Regions from separate parts of the Aeribacillus sp. FSL K6-8394 genome, predicted to be linked through region 1. Evidence: a T-box and tRNA genes for the amino acid it is inferred to sense, from the RefSeq annotation. Region 1 holds a T-box; the other holds one or more tRNA genes.
What was found. The T-box of region 1 lies ahead of alaS (alanine--tRNA ligase). A T-box ahead of a tRNA ligase gene usually reads a tRNA of that ligase, here a tRNA-Ala.
Positions count from the first base shown of each region.

Region 2: it has a tRNA-Ala gene. The T-box ahead of alaS (alanine--tRNA ligase) is inferred to sense a tRNA for this amino acid. The anticodon was not compared.

Region 1 is NZ_JBBPAA010000001.1:1,653,775-1,663,052, forward strand. It holds gene NSR00_RS07835 (peptidase U32 family protein) at 1-601, opposite strand, end outside; gene NSR00_RS07840 (O-methyltransferase) at 598-1,248, opposite strand; gene mltG (endolytic transglycosylase MltG) at 1,369-2,499, opposite strand; gene NSR00_RS07850 (DUF1292 domain-containing protein) at 2,642-2,920, opposite strand; gene ruvX (Holliday junction resolvase RuvX) at 2,936-3,352, opposite strand; gene NSR00_RS07860 (IreB family regulatory phosphoprotein) at 3,354-3,620, opposite strand; gene alaS (alanine--tRNA ligase) at 3,692-6,328, opposite strand; T-box leader at 6,401-6,607, opposite strand; gene NSR00_RS07870 (AI-2E family transporter) at 6,657-7,718, opposite strand; gene NSR00_RS07875 (hypothetical protein) at 7,791-7,976, opposite strand; gene recD2 (SF1B family DNA helicase RecD2) at 8,176-9,278, opposite strand, start outside.
Region 2 is NZ_JBBPAA010000002.1:92,514-101,791, forward strand. It holds tRNA gene NSR00_RS12795 (tRNA-Thr) at 1-67, shown strand, start outside; tRNA gene NSR00_RS12800 (tRNA-Lys) at 1,115-1,190, shown strand; tRNA gene NSR00_RS12805 (tRNA-Leu) at 1,198-1,280, shown strand; tRNA gene NSR00_RS12810 (tRNA-Gly) at 1,287-1,358, shown strand; tRNA gene NSR00_RS12815 (tRNA-Leu) at 1,366-1,454, shown strand; tRNA gene NSR00_RS12820 (tRNA-Arg) at 1,460-1,536, shown strand; tRNA gene NSR00_RS12825 (tRNA-Pro) at 1,541-1,617, shown strand; tRNA gene NSR00_RS12830 (tRNA-Ala) at 1,628-1,700, shown strand; gene NSR00_RS12835 (hypothetical protein) at 2,192-3,547, shown strand; gene NSR00_RS12840 (ATP-binding cassette domain-containing protein) at 3,560-4,243, shown strand; gene NSR00_RS12845 (hypothetical protein) at 4,240-4,476, shown strand; gene NSR00_RS12850 (hypothetical protein) at 4,745-5,272, shown strand; gene NSR00_RS12855 (hypothetical protein) at 5,340-5,792, shown strand; gene NSR00_RS12860 (prepilin peptidase) at 6,227-6,979, opposite strand; gene NSR00_RS12865 (IS701 family transposase) at 7,210-8,391, shown strand; gene NSR00_RS12870 (IS4 family transposase) at 8,772-9,278, opposite strand, start outside.

The DNA.
Region 1 (9,278 bases):
AAAACATATTTTTGCCGTATTTATCATTGTGAATTTCCATCGCTTTCCCACGATATTCAAAATAATTGCCGATAAGAGATCTTTTGGACTGAAACATGCACGTCATTCCGTGGACTTGGACTTCTATTTCCACTTCTGCATGCTCTTTCGTTTCAATGACAGCTTCCATGCTTAACTCCCGAGCTAGTACTGCACGCTTGGCGCCTTTCCTTCCCCAATAGTTGCATGCATACCAGTTGGTCGCGGTTGTTTCCGTATTCCAATGGAGCTTCATCTCCGGAGCAACTTCCCTAACAGTCATTAACACTGCTGGATCACCGAATACAATCGCATCTGCCTTCGCATTATGAACAAATTTTACATAATCTGCAAGCTCGTCTACTTTATCATTATGAAAAATTGCATTCATTGCAACGTATACTTTTTTTCCATATTGATGGGCAAGGTCAATCGCATCTAATACATCTTTTCGATGAAATTCCCCTGCAAGCCTTAAGCCATAACGCTGTTCGCCGATGATAAAAGCATCTGCGCCAGCTTTGCAAAGGCTCTCAATATTTTTGACATTTACAGGTGTGACGAGCAGTTCGGGTTTTTTCATTCCCCTTCACCCCTTTTTATACTGAAGGCTAATCCGTCGCCTATCGGAATAATAACGGTATCCCAATCGGACTGATTCATTAGCCATTCATTATATTCTTTAATTTTCTTCGCTAAAGATTTTAACCTTTTTGATTCTATCATTTCTTCAGCGACTAGTCCTTTAAAAAGAACATTATCCGAAAAAACGACCGCTCTTTTTGACAGCAAAGGTTCATATGCTTGAAAAAAACGTTTATATTGCCCTTTGCTCGCATCGATAAAGAGCGCATCAAACGGGCCGTCAAGCTTGACTTCCTGTACGATTTCTAGAGCATCACCGTGATAAATGGTAATTTGATTTTCAAGACCGCAAGCTCGAATATTTTGTTCCGCTAGTTCAAATCGATGAGGATCTATTTCAATCGTTACAATTTTTGTGTTCGGCAGCGCTTTTGCCATCCGAATCGCCGAATAGCCGATCGCCGCCCCAATTTCCAATATTTTGTTCGGCTGATGGAGCTTTAAAATATGAAGCATGACAGACAGCGCCCGCTCTTCCATAATCGGCACCTTCTGCTCTTTTGCATATGCTTCTAATTGAACTAATTTTTCATCTTTGTTAGTAGAAAAATTTGCTAAATATTCCTCGATTTTTTTGTTTGGCAAAATGGACACTCCTAAAAAACTCCCTTAATCAAAGAAGAGTTCTGTTCGAACTCTTCAAGTTTGTTTTTTTAGCTCGATATATTTTAACATAAAAGAAAAAGGAATGCGAATCGCAAACCTTTAATCCTTTTCCGTAATATGCTTAGCTTTTTCTTTGTTATGCTCATCCAGCGTCTTCGTAAATATAACTTCCCCTTCTTTCGTTGCGAGAAAATAAAAATAGTTTGTATCGGCAGGATTTGCTACAGCATCTAGTGACTGCTTGCCAGCATTGGCAATCGGCCCCGGCGGAAGTCCTTTATGTTTATATGTGTTATAGGGAGAATTGACTTCTAAATCTTTATAGTATACGCGCTCCTTATGCTTTCCTAATGAATATAAAACGGTTGGATCTGTCTGGAGAGGCATGTTCTTTTCTAAACGATTGTAAAAAACGCTGGCTATTTTTTCCCTGTCGGCTTTTTCCGTCGCTTCCTCCTCCACTAAAGACGCTAATGTTAAAAATTGATGAGTGGAAAGACTCAGCTCTTTCATTTTGTTTCTATAAGGAACAAGCATTTCATCTGTCTTTTTAATCATTGTTTCAATGATTTCCGACAACGGAGGAGATTCCTCATAAAACGAATAAGTAGCCGGATACAAATATCCTTCCAATGCATATTTTATACGTCTGTTGAAAATGTCATCTGTTATTGTATTAGGATACTTTTTTTGCATTTGTTTGATAAACTGTTGGTTTGTTAATTGGTTCATAATTTCTTTTTTTGAATAGGGAGTATGTTTGGCGATGATGTCAGCAATTTCTGATAGTTGCAATCCTTCCGGGATCGTCAATTTAATAGCTGCTTCTCCCATTAATTCGCCTTTTTTTAAGCGTTCAACGATTTCTTGAATCGTCATCGATTGATGAAATTGATAATTTCCTGCTTGAAACCCTGATTCATTTTTAAATTTCACGTAATATTTAAACACGATCGCACTTTTAATGATGTCATTTTTTTCTAAAATAGAAGCAATTTGCGATACGGAAGATCCAATCGGAATTTGTACCTTTACAGGTTCCTTATTATCCGGATCAACAGGCTTTAATGCAGATCGCACATATAAATACCCGCCGCCAATCACTCCAGCAAATAGAACAACAAAGGCAATCAGGACAGTTAACACAGTTTTTCGAACAATTTTCGCTATATGCAGTTTTTCTTGGAGTTTCTTATCCAAAAATTCCTTATTCGAATCCGAATCCGCCATCAATTCATCCTCCTTCCGTCCCGATTATTATACTACATACACGCATTTATTCGTCAAAAATCTCCATTTTTTTATAGGAAGAAATTGTTTTTTTCATTTGGATGTAAATCACCTCAACAAAAAAAGCACCGCAAAACGGTGCTTATTCCTCTTCTAAAAATGTATTTAAAACGGCCTCGATCATTTCCCATTCTTCATCGGTTTCCACAGGCTCCAGCTTTCCGCCCTCACCGTCTTCATTGGGAATGTAGCTTGCTGCATGAATTTCTATTCCATCTTCGTCTTCCTCATCATCGATGCCGATCGGATAATAAAGAACGTAAGATTTGTCAAATTCGTCCGAATTAAACGTAAACAAAATTTCGTATAGTTGTTCATTACCGTTTTCATCAATAACGGTAATATGTTTTTCACCTTCCACTTATTTCACCTCAATTTATTGTTGACTGTCCAAATAACTTTGCAAAATAATCACCGCAGCCATTTTATCAATGACTTGCCGTCTTTTTCGCCGGCTTACATCCGCCTCAATGAGAAATCTTTCGGCTTCCATCGTCGAAAGGCGCTCATCCCATAAAATGACCGGAAGCTGAAACTGCTCCTTCAAAAGCGTGGCAAAGCGCTCGCTTGCTTCTCCCCTTGGTCCAACGGTGCCGTTCATATTTTTCGGATACCCGACTACTATTTTTTCTACCTCGTATTTCTTTATCAGTTCAGCGAGTCTTTGAATCCCGAACTCGCCTTCATCTTCATTTATGCTGATCGTTTCCACACCTTGAGCAGTCCATCCCAGCTCATCGCTTACCGCAACTCCTAATGTTTTTGAACCTAAGTCTAACCCAATGATTCGCATTTTATTCCTCACGGTTGTTTTTCAAATAAAATTTTACAAGCTCTTCAATTAATTCATCTCGTTCAATTTTTCTAATCAGATTGCGTGCGCCGTTATGTCTAGGAATGTAAGCAGGATCTCCGGACAACAAATAGCCGACGATTTGATTGATCGGATTATAACCCTTCTCTTCCAGTGCATTGTATACGGCACTTAGAACTTCCTTGACATTTGTCTCAACAGGTTCTTCTGAAAAATTAAACTTCATCGTTTTATCGAAGGAACTCAATTTTTGCACCTCTTTCCTAGACTAAAAAGCGAATCTGCTTGTCTACATCCATTTTACACTATGACTGGAATTTATGAAACGAATTTCACCCAGTCTTCGACAAAACGAAGAGCTTCAGCTAACCGTTCAGGATTTTTTCCTCCCGCTTGAGCCATGTCAGGTCTTCCGCCGCCGCCGCCTCCACAGCGGCTTGCAATTTCCTTAATTAATTTTCCAGCATGGAACCCTTTGTCAACTAAGTCTTTTGTGATGCCGGCTGCTAAATTTACTTTTCCGTCTGATACCGTTGCTAGCACAACAATAGCCGAGCCGAGCTTTTGCTTCAGTTCATCGACCATGCCGCGCAATCTGTTCATATCTTTCACTTGAACTTTTTCCGCAAGAACTGTTACACCGTTGATCGTTACCGCTTTTTCAGCGATGTTCCCCGCTTCCAGATTGCTAAGCTTCATCGTAAGAGATTCGTTTTCCCGCTGTAGTTCTTTTATTTCTTGCTGCAGACTGTCAATTCTCTCCGGCAGATTTTTTACATTCGCTTTCAGTTTTGCCCCAATTTCCTTTAACAATAAATATTGTTCATTCATAAACCGGTACGCTTCTTTTCCTGTCACCGCTTCAATTCGGCGGGTTCCTGCACCAATTCCAGTTTCGGAAACAATCTTAAACAGTCCGATTTCCGCTGTATTTGTTACATGGCATCCGCCGCAAAGCTCAAGCGAATAATCGCCTACTTGAACAACGCGAACAATTTTTCCGTATTTTTCTCCAAATAAAGCCATCGCGCCCATCGCTTTCGCTTCGTCAAGAGGCATGTGCTCGATAGAGACTGGAATGCTTTCCCAAATTTTCTCATTTACAATTCGCTCAATTTCTTCCAGCTCTTCTGTTGAAACTTGTCCAAAATGTGAAAAGTCAAAACGGAGACGGTCGGAAGCAACAAGCGATCCAGCTTGGTTGACATGTACGCCCAGCACGTCCTTCAGCGCTTGGTGCAGCAAATGTGTCGCTGTATGATTTTTCACGATGGATTTTCTAGACTCTGCACAAACGGAAGCGTAAACTGCTGCTCCTTTTGTCAAAACGCCTTTTTCGATGACAGCCCGGTGCAAGTGTTGGCCGTTCGGCGCTTTTTGCACATCTTTTACGTTTAAGACCACATCATCATTTTTGATGATTCCTTTGTCAGCAATTTGACCTCCGCTTTCAGCATAAAAAGGCGTCTCGTCCAATATAATTTGGACCTCTTCCCCGCTCTCGGCTTGATCGACTAATTCCCCATCTTTTATGATCACAAGCACCCGTGCATTTGCTTCTAGGGTATTGTAGCCGACAAATTTGCTTTCCTCTTTTAATTCCACAAGAATTCCGCTTTGCACTTGCATCGAGTCGACATCCTGTCTGGCTTTTCTTGCACGTTCTTTTTGATGCTCCATTTCTCGTTCAAAGCCTTCATAATCCAGCTCCATGCCTTCATCTTGTGCGTATTCCTCCGTCAATTCCACTGGAAAACCGTATGTGTCGTAAAGCCGAAACACATCTTCGCCTGGAATTATTCGGCTACCCTGTCCTTTCTGCTTTTTGATTACATCCGCTAAAATGGCAAGCCCTTCATGGAGAGTCTCATGGAAACGCTCTTCCTCATTTTTAATTACCTTTTGAACAAAGGATACTTTTTCTTTTACTTCCGGATAGTAATCGTTCATAATTTCCGCTACAACCGGAACTAATTCATACATAAACGGGCGGTCTATGTTGATCGTTTTTGCATACCGAACCGCTCTGCGGATAAGACGGCGAAGTACATACCCTCTGCCTTCATTAGAAGGTAGCGCACCGTCTGCAACAGCAAATGTAACCGTGCGGATATGGTCGGCAATCACTTTAAAAGCGACATCTTTCTCTTTGTCGGTTCGATAAGCTTCCCCCGAAATCTTTTCGGTAGCTTGAATGATCGGTAAAAAGAGATCTGTGTCAAAGTTGGTCGGCGCATTTTGAATGACAGAAACCATTCGCTCTAAGCCCATGCCTGTATCAATATTCTTTTTTGGAAGCGGAGTGTAAGTTCCATCAGGATTATGATTAAATTGAGAAAAAACAAGATTCCAAACTTCCAAATAGCGTTCGTTTTCACCGCCGGGATAAAGTTCCGGATCATTTGGATCGTTTCCAAATTCTTCTCCACGATCATAAAATATTTCAGTATTTGGTCCGCTTGGCCCTTCACCAATATCCCAGAAATTCCCTTCCAAACGGATAATTCGTTCTTCCGGCAACCCGATTTTATTTTTCCAAATGTCATACGCCTCTTCATCTTCCGGATGAATAGTAACTGATAATCTATTTGGGTCGAAGCCAATCCATTTTTCGCTTGTTAAAAATTCCCATGCCCATTCAATCGCCTCTTCTTTAAAATAGTCGCCGATTGAGAAATTTCCGAGCATTTCGAAAAATGTATGATGGCGCGCTGTTTTTCCGACATTTTCAATATCGTTTGTTCGGATTGATTTTTGTGCGTTAGTAATTCTCGGATTTTCAGGAACAACCCTTCCGTCAAAATATTTTTTCAATGTTGCGACACCGCTGTTGATCCACAATAGTGACGGATCATCAACCGGAATTAAAGAAGCGCTCGGTTCAACCGAATGTCCTTTTTCCTTAAAAAAATCTAAAAACATTTGACGAACTTGTGCTGAAGTGAGCTTTTTCATGGCATTCCTCCTAAAATGTCTTCATTTTTCTCGCAAAATAAAAACTCTCGCCTATGTAAATGCTCTGATTTACACAGGGACGAGAGTTACTCGCGGTACCACCCTGATTATGAACCAATTGCTCATCACCTTCATTTGCCGTAACGTGGCATTTTCGTCAGGTTTTGCCTGCACTCAGAATTAGCGTTCTGTTGCCCTTCATCTAGAGCTTCTTTCAGCCTCGGAAGCCCCTCTCTTTTAAGATGGACTGCAACATACTCGATTCGTCATCGCTTTCATGCACTTATTCCATGTCTATCACGAATTATAGACAAGGAAAAATCGCTTGTCAATGCGCTTTCCTCAGACGGATGATATGCAGCAATATCTCTTTCAGAACAGTGATAAAAGGCACAGCTAAAATTAAACCGATCACTCCGCCGATTTCTCCGCCCGCCAAGAGCGCCATAATAATCACCATCGGATGCATATGCAGGCTTTTCCCAACGATGAAAGGGCCAAGAATATTACTTTCAATAAATTGCAGCCCAAAAATGATGAAAAGCACTACAATTATTTTGTTAATGGAGAGCGTCGCAGCGACCATCAAAGCAGGAACCGCCCCGATAAATGGACCGAAATAAGGAATAATATTGGTCATTCCGATAATCGTCCCTAAAATTAACGGATATTTAATTTTAAACAGCCAAAACAAAATCGAAGCCGCCAGCCCGATCAGAAAACAAACAAATAGTTGCCCCCGCAAATAACTTCCGAGCGACTCATCGACGTTTTCTAAAAAACGTCTCCCTTCACGTCTCCATTTCTTCGGGGTGAAGTACCAAATGGCCTTTTTCATTTTCTCATAATCTTTCAACATATAAAAAACGAGAAAGGGAATGACACCAATAATAACAGCATAATCAATAATTGACTTCATGCTTGAAAGCATCCGTTCAAGAAAGGCAGCGACGGATGTTTCCATTCCAGCAATAAAAGATTCAATTCGATGATGAATTTCTCCAGGTAAATTGGTTGTTCCGTCATGAATTTTATCCATCCAGCTTTGGTAATATTTTGTAAACATAGGGATATTTTCGGAAAGGTCTTTCATTTGTTCAACAAAAATTGGGACACCTTTATAAAAGCTAAAACCGACTCCTCCGAAAAAAATAAAATAGATGATGAGAATCGAACATGTTCTTGGAACACCTGAACGGTAAAGTTTTTCCACTACGGGATGAAGCAAGTAGGTAATGAAGCCGGAAAGCATAAAAGGAATTAAAACAGCTTTTAACATTTTGAAAATAGGAAACCAAATGACTTTTAGCTGAAGAACCATATATACAAACAATGATAAAATGAGAAAAAAAATGATTCGGAAAAGCCATTTCCGCTCTCGCTCATTCATCCCGCATCCCTCCTCTTATTATTTTGAGGAATGCTCACGAAAATATGCATGAAGGCGCCCATTTTAGGCGCCTCAAATCGCACGATCTTCTTCAGGAAACAAGTCATCTAAAGAACTTAGTGTTCCGTCTTCTTCTACTTGATGTGTGTGAATAATGCCTTTTGTAACGGTAAGCTCAATAAAACAATGCCAACAATAATACTGATTGACTCCGATTTTTCCAATATCTTTGCTTTTACAATTCGGACATGTTAACAAACAGGGACACCTTCTTTATTCATTTATTTAATTATTTATTAATCCGGTATATTCTCGCTATGCACACTACTATTTGTTACCATTTTCCAAAAAATTATACGTCTCTATAAAGCATGCTTTTTTATGCTTAAACAATTTGTCCCCTGTTTGTAGCATCATCTGTCAATCGTTATCGATCTTATGGAAAGGAACAAATTTATTATCCTTCGCCCTCTTCCATAAAATCATATGGAGTGATGTTCTCCATCCCAATATTGGCATCTTCTAGTGGAAAAGGAAGCTCCTCTTTCAGCTCGGCAAGTTCAGATGTTTTCAGCCTCTCTTTTAAGGTTGTCTGCCTCATCGACTCCTGATTGTTGTATACTCCCATTTTTAACGCTTCCCATTCTCCGCACATAATTAAAAATTGCTTGCTCCTTGTAACCGCTGTATAAATCAAATTTCTTCTCAACATCCGAAAGTAGCCTTTTACTACCGGCAAAATGACAATCGGAAATTCGCTTCCCTGCGCTTTATGGATGGAGCAGCAGTAAGCATGAGTAAACTGATTAAAATCTTGCTTCGTATAGGTTACTTCGATACCGTCGTAAGAAATAACCACCATATCTTCTTTTTCGACATTTTCTTTTGCGTAAAAAATAGAAACAATCTCCCCAATATCGCCATTAAACACGTTTTGATCAGGCTGATTGACGAGCTGCAGCACTTTGTCCCCAATTCGGTAAATAACGTTGCCATGCTTGATCTCTCTTTTTTCTTTTGAAGGGGGGTTTAACATTTCCTGAAGCATTTCATTCAACTGATCAATGCCGGCAATCCCTCTGTACATCGGTGCCAACACCTGTATATCCTTCGCAGAATATCCTTTTTTCAAAGCGTTCTCAATTACTCTCGTTATAACTTCTTTTATTTGTGATGTTGTACAAGGAATAAACGATCTGTCTTGTGTCGTTTGCAAAAGGTTCGCTGGAAGAGTTCCTTGGCGGATTGAATGGGCCAAATCAATAATTGTAGATCCTTCTGCCTGTCTATAAATATCTGTCAGCGTAACAACCGGGATTCGTCCGGATTGAATCAAATCGCGAAGCACTTGGCCGGGTCCAACGGACGGAAGCTGGTGTTCGTCTCCGACAAGAACAATTTGTATGTCCGAAGGAAGCGATTTAAACAATTGATGCATGAGCCAAATATCAACCATTGATACTTCATCAACAATCAGAAGCTTTCCAGAAATCGGATGATCCTCATTGTGTTCAAATCCTTCTGAACCATTCCATCCTAAAAGGCGGTGGATTGTGACGG
Region 2 (9,278 bases), on a different contig from region 1:
GTAGCTCAATTGGCAGAGCAACTGACTTGTAATCAGTAGGTTGGGGGTTCGATTCCTCTCGCCGGCATCATTTTAGTTGTTTTATTATGAATATGTCTTTCAATCAGTTGTCAGACAAGCAATGCTTCATCAAATTTGTGGCAGGTTGTTTTGCCCTGATGTCATTGATCGTTTTCCCAATAGTTAAGACAGAAGAGACAGCTGAAAAAATATTTTTGATCATGAGCCATTGCTCAGCAGGTAGTGCAACGAGCAAAGCCTCGTCGAATAAGCGGCGAGTTGTCCCGACGCATCTATCTTCCTCCAGAAGCTGGCAGAGGAAGGGACATCTGACAAATGAAAAATGGATTAGGAGAAAAAAATTTTTTATGAGCCATTAGCTCAGTCGGTAGAGCAACGAGCAAGGCTTCATCGAATAGGCGACGAGTTGTCCCGACGCATCCAGCATCCTCGAAAAGACTGGAAGAGGAAGGGACATCTGACAAATTTAAAATGAATTAGAAGAATAAGTTTTTTATGAGCCATTAGCTCAGTCGGTAGAGCAACGAGCAAGGCTTCATCGAATAAGCGACGAGTTGTCCCGACGCATCCAGCATCCTCGAAAAGACTGGCAGAGGAAGGGACATCTGACAAATGAAAAATGGATTAGGAGAAAAAAATTTTTTATGAGCCATTAGCTCAGTCGGTAGAGCAACGAGCAAGGCTTCATCGAATAAGCGACGAGTTGTCCCGACGCATCCAGCATCCTCGAAAAGACTGGCAGAGGAAGGGACATCTGACAAATGAAAAATGGATTAGGAGAAAAAAATTTTTTATGAGCCATTAGCTCAGTCGGTAGAGCAACGAGCAAGGCTTCATCGAATAAGCGACGAGTTGTCCCGACGCATCCAACATCCTCGAAAAGACTGGCAGAGGAAGGGACATCTGACAAATGAAAAATGGATTAGGAGAAAAAAATTTTTTATGAGCCATTAGCTCAGTCGGTAGAGCAACGAGCAAGGCTTCATCGAATAAGCGACGAGTTGTCCCGACGCATCCAACATCCTCGAAAAGACTGGCAGAGGAAGGGACATCTGACAAATGAAAAATGGATTAGGAGAAAAAAATTTTTTATGAGCCATTAGCTCAGTCGGTAGAGCATCTGACTTTTAATCAGAGGGTCGGAGGTTCGAATCCTCCATGGCTCACCATTTTGACGCGGGTGTGGCGGAATTGGCAGACGCACTAGAATCAGGATCTAGCGCCTTTATGGCGTGGGGGTTCAAGTCCCTCCACCCGCATCATATGCGGAAGTAGTTCAGTGGTAGAACACCACCTTGCCAAGGTGGGGGTCGCGGGTTCGAATCCCGTCTTCCGCTTTTCTCTGCCGGGGTGGCGGAATTGGCAGACGCACAGGACTTAAAATCCTGCGGTAGGTGACTACCGTACCGGTTCAAGTCCGGTCCTCGGCACCATATTGGCGCCCGTAGCTCAATTGGATAGAGCGTTTGACTACGGATCAAAAGGTTAGGGGTTCGACTCCTCTCGGGCGCGCCATATACGGGAAGTAGCTCAGCTTGGTAGAGCACATGGTTTGGGACCATGGGGTCGCAGGTTCGAATCCTGTCTTCCCGACCAGGAATTTAAAGGGGCCTTAGCTCAGCTGGGAGAGCGCCTGCTTTGCACGCAGGAGGTCAGCGGTTCGATCCCGCTAGGCTCCATCTAAATATTTATTCATACAACCAATTCCAATAATCCGCTGAACCTTAGGGAGATTCCTAAGGTTTTTTTTATTGCCCATGAAAAATGGACATGGACGTATGGATGCGAAAAAATTATCAATAGCTGCTAACATATTCGAAACAGTTGTCAAGCAATTATTTGTGTTGCTTAACATAGTGCTTTGAAGCCGTTAGTATGATCCGAAAAGTGTATAGCGATGGGGGCAAACAAAACTATCGATATCGATCGAAACATAAAAAATGGGAGAATTTCTAATAAATCGCTAAATATGGTTGATTAATGGTATATTTGGTAATATTATTTAATTGATCAGATGAAGAGAAAGTGAGAGTTTAAATATGAGTTCAGCTACACAATGGCTCAGCAGCTTCATTATTTTTTAGTAAAAATTTAAGAAAATAGATAAACATCGCGTAATGAACATTGTTTCTAAATTTCGTTTTATGGTTTTATTGATGAGGTGCAGACTATGTCAAATGTAAGAATTTTTTTTCTTATTGCAATCAATGCTTTAAGAGCATATCAAAGCAATTTGTATGAAAAATTCGAAAAAATTTTACCTGAATTTAAGTATCTGGCGAAATATTATATATACTTTTATGCAGCGTCAAATATTTTATTATTAGGGATTATTCTTTTACTAGACCCTTCTCAAAATGTACATATTCATCGTATATTACATGGCTATAAATGGGAAATTTTAATCGCAAAATATTTAATGGAATTATTTATCATTATAAATTTGTTAAGATTTGAAGTTCCAAAAGGATTTAAAAAAGTTTATGGATTAATGCCGTCTATTTTTTATGTAATCACTGCTAATTTTAAAAACGTTTATACATGGATACTGATACAGTTTATATATCATACATTTTTAGATAAACAACTTTTTTTGATCTTATTTATTTTAAGCTGTATAATCATTTATCTTTCTTTGTTTGCCAAAATATCAGAATTTCAATACATATTAAATATTTTAAAAATGGCTCGTCTCATGTTTGTAATATTGTTAAGTTATCAAATCATTCAAGAAGTATCGCAAAAAGCAGGTTTTAGCTTCGCGAGTGCAACCAATAAAATCGAGGTTTTATTATTTTTATGGGTGGCTTTTCTATTAATTCTGTTAATATCTAACTATTTTTTATTAAGATATATTAAAGCTACTACACGAGTTTTCCAGGAAAAACAATTGATCCATTATTTCAAACTATTTTTTATACCCTTCATATTTTTGACTTTGATACAGATCGCGTCCAGCTTGTTTGTTTTCATCAGCAATATCGAAGAATCACTGATAATCATGTCCTATTTAATTTCATCTCTTTTTGTTAAAATCAAATTTATTGATTTTTTAACTATGGAAACTTATGGTTATTATTTATTTTATTTAAAGTCTTTAGACAAAAAAATTCAATCTGAGTTTATGATGAATATTAACTTAAATAATTTCTTCTTATTATTGCCCGTTTTACTATTTCACCTCTGTTATCTCATTTTAAATCAGCAATATATTTATGCTTTCCTGCTGATGCTTGTATACATATTAGACATTAAGGCAGATGAACTAATCATTTTAATCACGAGAAAAATATTGAAGAAAAGTGAATTGCCTAATTTGTTTATACACACAAAAAAAGGTTTATCCAACGTATTATTAATAGCGTTTGTTCCCAGTGCCATTATTAGCATTCTTGTAAACAGTAGCAGCATAAAGAGCTCCAGCTTAGCTACAACGATGTTGCTGCTCGTTTCCGTCATACTATTTTGTGTGTCAATATTGGCGCATTATTGGAGGAAGAGCTTTTTTGACGAATTACATAAGTGAGGTAAAAAATAAATGTTAGAAATTAAAAATTTAACGTATAGCATAGGGGAGAAAAAAATTTTAGATCATATATCTTTTTCAATACCTGAAAATGAAGTGACAGCCATTGTCGGGCCAAATGGCGTGGGCAAAACTACAACCGTGCAAATATTGTCGAATATAATCAAAACGGAAAATGCTTCTGTTAAGAGCTTAAATCGTAATAAGAAAATCGTTTACTTGGATATTGAATATTTAGTTTTTGATGAATTGACAGCACAAGAGTTTCTCGAGTTACATTCACGAATTCATAATAAAAATAAAGAAGAGCTTGAAGAGCTATTAAACGAATTTGAAGTATTGAATATTAAAGAATTTTTACCGAACAAGTTAAAGGGTCTTTCTTTAGGGCAAAAGCAAAAATTGATTATATTAATGGGATTTATGTCCAATGCAGATATTTTAATATTTGATGAGCCATTTAACGGTTTAGATTATAAATCTGAAATGAATTTTAAAGAGCTGCTCAGAAAAAATAAGTTTAACTTCACAATTATCATCACTACCCATAATTTTCATGATATCGAAAGGTACACTAAGCAGTGCATTGTGATGGAAGATAGCAAAACGATTAAGCAGATTACAAACGTAAATACTCAAAGTTATAAAAAAAATATATTTCAGTATTTAGGTTTAGAACAGGAGCAGTATAGATGAATCGTCAGTTCGTCATAAAAAGGGAAGAGTTCATGAAAATTCCTCTGCTTATATTTGGTTTTTTATTGGCAGGATTCTTCTTTGGCGCATTATTAGAAGTCGATTTAAAAAGGGAAGCTCTCGATCTAAATTTTATTGATATTTTTTTCAATAACGCCTCAATCGGCATTATGTTAGTTCTGCTAACAAGTTTCATATCTTATCCGATTATTTTATATAATTCATTTTTTTAGGGTTAAACATATATTTTGGCATAGAGCTCTTTGGCGTATATAAAACTTTCATGACTTTAATTTTCCATACGCCGATAGAAATAGTAGGATGGATCATATGTATCATCGCTTCGAAAAGAATGAAAGATTTTTATAAAACTGTGTTAAAAAAAGAAATAAACAAAGAAAATATAAAGGCTGTTTGTATGTTATTGCTGACAATGATAGCTGTTTACTTTGTTGCAGCCATAGTGGAATATTATGCTTTTGAATTTCTGGGGGGACATAAATGGTTAAATTAAAAGCAAATGAAAAAATATTATTAATACTGTTTACGCTTTGGTATTTATTATCCATACAATTTATCAGTCAATACATGATCATGAATCAAGGCAGTGTAATCTATGAAATGAACATTTTTAAAACGAAAGAAATCATGTTTGTATTCCTAAATTTTGTCATAATGATCTTTTCGATTGTTTTTCTTTTCTTTCAAGCTTTTATCTATCGATTTATCATACTATTATTTAAACCGCAGAAATATCCATCCATATTTTCAAGCTTTTTTTATTTAATGATTGGATATTTGCCATTTTCCATTACGATCATTATCACAAACTTTATTCATCAAGAGTATGTTTACAATATTTCAACGAATATATACGCAAAAATTTTCATAACGATTATTGTAAACGTAATATATATATTCATCATTGTTAAAAAAAATATCATCGATTCCAAAAAGGCGCTATTATTGTGTATGTTTTTAATCGTAATAAATGCTCTAGTTTTATTCATTAATTTCAATTCACTATAAAAAACGATCGCATGATCATTGACTGTTTTCCAGAGGAACTTTGCAAAATATATGAGAGGATATGAAAATGGTTAATGAAATAAAAATGTATTTTTCTCGTCACAAACCAATTTATGTTATACTTGCTGCAATCATGATAGGATGCGGACTGCAATATTTCATACTTAGCAATGAGAATATGAAGTCTGTACAGGATGCTTTATCGGAAGAATCGGAGTCATTGATTTTCCAAAGCTTCTCTGTCGATATCATTGCCCTAATTGCCTTGCTATATTATATTTTTTGCTCTGCTGCTTCAATCATGAAAGATGGAGTTTTTGAAAAAAATAAAAGCACCCGTAAAATGATTTTACATAAAATATACGCTTCTTATTTGTTCGTATTTATTTGCAACGGAATCATTGTATTATTGACTAGCATAATCGTTATCATACTTTATGGATTTCATCATGATATTTTTTATCATGCATTGTTATTACTTATTGCGAAGTCCTATACCGCAATTTTTTATGTAACATGATCTATGTTTTTGGCTGTTCTATTCAAAAAGTATATGTTTATTTTTTCCATGCTTTTTGTTGTGGAGATTGCAAAAATTGCGGTTTTTGCATTTCTGCGTAAATTTGCTGTTTTTGATTACGTTATATTCAATCATTTAGATATTTCTTCTTATTTCCATTTGCCGTCTTCAGGAATTGATAAGGGATATAACATATTATTTTCCATTGCCATATATTTAGCGTATATATTCCTTCTGCAAGCTTTGAGTGTTTATATATTCAACAAGAAAAGAGAGCGTGTAACCGATTAATTAACATTTATCGTTGTTATGGATGGCATTATCACCATTGTAAAGATTTTGAAAAGGCCGTTTAGCTCGCTAGATTAGCTGTTAAAAATACTTTGGCTTCATATCGAAAGAAAAGAAAAGTCAGACCTGTTCTCTTTTGTCCATTATATGATTAACTGAATATACCAATGGAAAATTTCCGTTTCATAAAAATATGAAAGCACGGCTCCAATGCTGATGAAAGGTCCGAATGGTATCGCCGATTTACGGCTTAATTGTTTCGTGATGATGCCAAATAGACCGAATAATGCACCAATTAAGGTAGACAGGAAAAAAGCTAATAAAACTCCTTTAAGACCTAAAGCATATCCTAAAACAGCAAATAGTTTAATATCTCCGCCTCCCATTCCGCCATTGCTTACAATGGCAATGATATAAAGAAGGACAAAACCGACAGTCATTCCAATTATCGAATCATACCAAGGATGAAGCGGAATCCAGGTCCGCAGGAGAACAAATAGAACGAAGAAAAATATTAAAATTCGATTCGGAATCAATTTGTACGATAAATCACTCACCGTAATAATGATAAGAAGTGAAACAAAGGGTAGTGCTACTAAAAGCTCCTCGTTAAATCCAATTTTGTAAAAACTAAAAACAAATAGTAAACCTGTGATCAGCTCCATCACTGGGTAAATAGCCGAAATCGGAACACGGCAGCTGCGGCATTTTCCTTTCTGAAGCACATATGAAAAGATGGGTATTAATTCATACCAGGATAAGAAATGGCCACAATGCGGGCAGTGCGACCTCGGCTGAACGATTGAGTGTTTTTTCGGGATGCGAAGACCGACAACATTAAAAAAAGACCCGAAAATGATTCCGATAGCAAAGAAAAAAAGGTAAACGAAAACCATTGCCAAACTCCTCGTACATTAGTATTTAGGGCTGTTTTTACCATTTTGCGATTCCTTATTTGTTTCTGATGAATGACTTTTATCTGCTGAATCAAAATAAAAGGTAGTTACTGTAGATGAGCAAATTCGCTAACATAAATTTACAACCAAACAAAAAAAGAGACATGAACCCGATTCCTTGATTAGAATAGATGTGTCACCAAAACTATTCACAAGGAGGTTCATGTCTCATGAATAGATTAGCACATCATCAAGGAATCCACAAGTTTTTCACGATGTTGGGGTTGGCACTTTATTTTTCAAAACCTGTCATGAAGCATCTCGTTCATATCGTGGATGCGCTGACCACCAAAGGATTTGCGGGAACATTGACCGATCTTCATCATTGGAGCTTTCATCCGAACCACCGCACGACACTCAGCCATTTTTTCACGAAAAGCCCTTGGGATGAAGAGACGCTGCTTCGCAAACTTCAACAGTGGATGCTTCGTCGTGTCGAACGCATCGCCAAACAGGAGAATCAACCCCTTTTTGTTTCGATCGATGATACGATTTGCCAAAAAACCAAGCCTTCGTCACAGGCAACGCACGCCATTCAAGGGTGTGATTGGCACTATTCTCACACAGAGAAAAAGTCGATCTGGGGACATTCTCTCGTTTGGCTCATGGTTCATACGATGACCCAGGCTTTTCCCTTTGCGTTCCGCCTCTACGACAAGGCGGCTGGGAAAAGCAAGGGGGAACTCGCGATCGAGATGCTTTCTTCTTTGGATGTACACCGTCCTGTTTATGTGCTGATGGACTCTTGGTATCCATCGCAAGCGCTCGTGGAAGCCTGTCTGAAAAAAGGATTTCACGTCATCGCAATGCTCAAAACGAACCGGATTCTCTATCCGAAAGGCATCGCCATCCAAGCCAAACAGTTTGCCCGCTATATCGAACCGAAAGACACTCACCTCGTCACGGTGGGAGAAGAGCGTTATCGGGTTTATCGCTACGAAGGCTCTCTCAAAGGTCTCGATGATGCCGTGGTGCTGCTCGCTTGGAAAGCCGATCAGCCGATGACACCCGAACATCTTCACTGCGTCTTGAGCACCGACCGGGATCTAAGCGATGAAGAGATCTTGCGCTACTATGCCCAGCGTTGGTCGATCGAATGTTTTTTCCGTCAAGCGAAAGACCAGCTGAAACTCGATGGATACCGCGTTCGCGGACGTCGGGCGGTGAAACGCTACTGGATCTTGGTGCAGCTTGCTTACGTGTACAGCATGTTCGAGTCGAACAGCGATTTTTCTGATGGGCTCGATCTTCTGCGCAAGAGAAAAGGACATAGCCTCGTGGAGTTCATTTACCGTGCAGCGAAACAAAATATTCCCATTGATACCGTGAAAAAACAGCTCCACGTGGCATAAGGGGTACCCTGTTTGTCTCTTTTACATGGTAATTATTGTAATTAAAATTGCTCAACTACAGGTAGTTAATTGAATTTCCATCGTAATGGTTTGATTCGTTTCGTCCTCTAAAAGCTCCTTTTCCCCCGGTTTCGTGAATGAAAGGACATCCACTCGGGTGATTCGCTCCAATTTTTCTATTTAAAGTAATAAATAATGCATTTTTGTATAATCATAGCAAATTTTGGAGAGAAAAATTTTTACGGATTTAGTAAAAATGTTCCATATACTTACATTCTATTATTATGATTCGTTTAAGACAATGGTTTTTAGTCAAAAAGTCCAATTTCAGAGGATATAGTTCCAATTCACTACAGCCATTGCGACTATTACTTAATATCTCAACTTTCGCACACAGAAATATTTAAGCATTGCTTGATATAATTAGGTATAGTGGCCAACCATTTATTCATTTGATTTTTAAAGATGTCCATGTTCAAAGAAACCTCAGCTTCCGCCAAAGTTTGGAAAAGGTCAATAAGTGATTGAAGGGCAGTAATAAAATCTATGTCTTTTACATCTTCGCAAAGGATGTAAAAAAGGTTGCCAATCGTCTTAGGATCCTCCTCTTTTCGCATTTGCCAAGCAATGAGAATATATCGTGTAAAAACAATGGTTGTATGGCTAATTAACATGTCGTAGGAACGTCCCTGGAATTCTTTCTCTAAATTTAAAAGGGATTTATTGCATTTGAAGAAGACTTCAATGTCCCAACGCATGCCGTAAATACGAATGATCTCTTCATTTTCTAATGTTGTATCTGTGCTGAGAATGGCAAGCCATTCGCTCCGTTTATTACGGTTTCGTACAAATAGAATTTTTACTGGAATTCCATTGTCTAAAGTAGC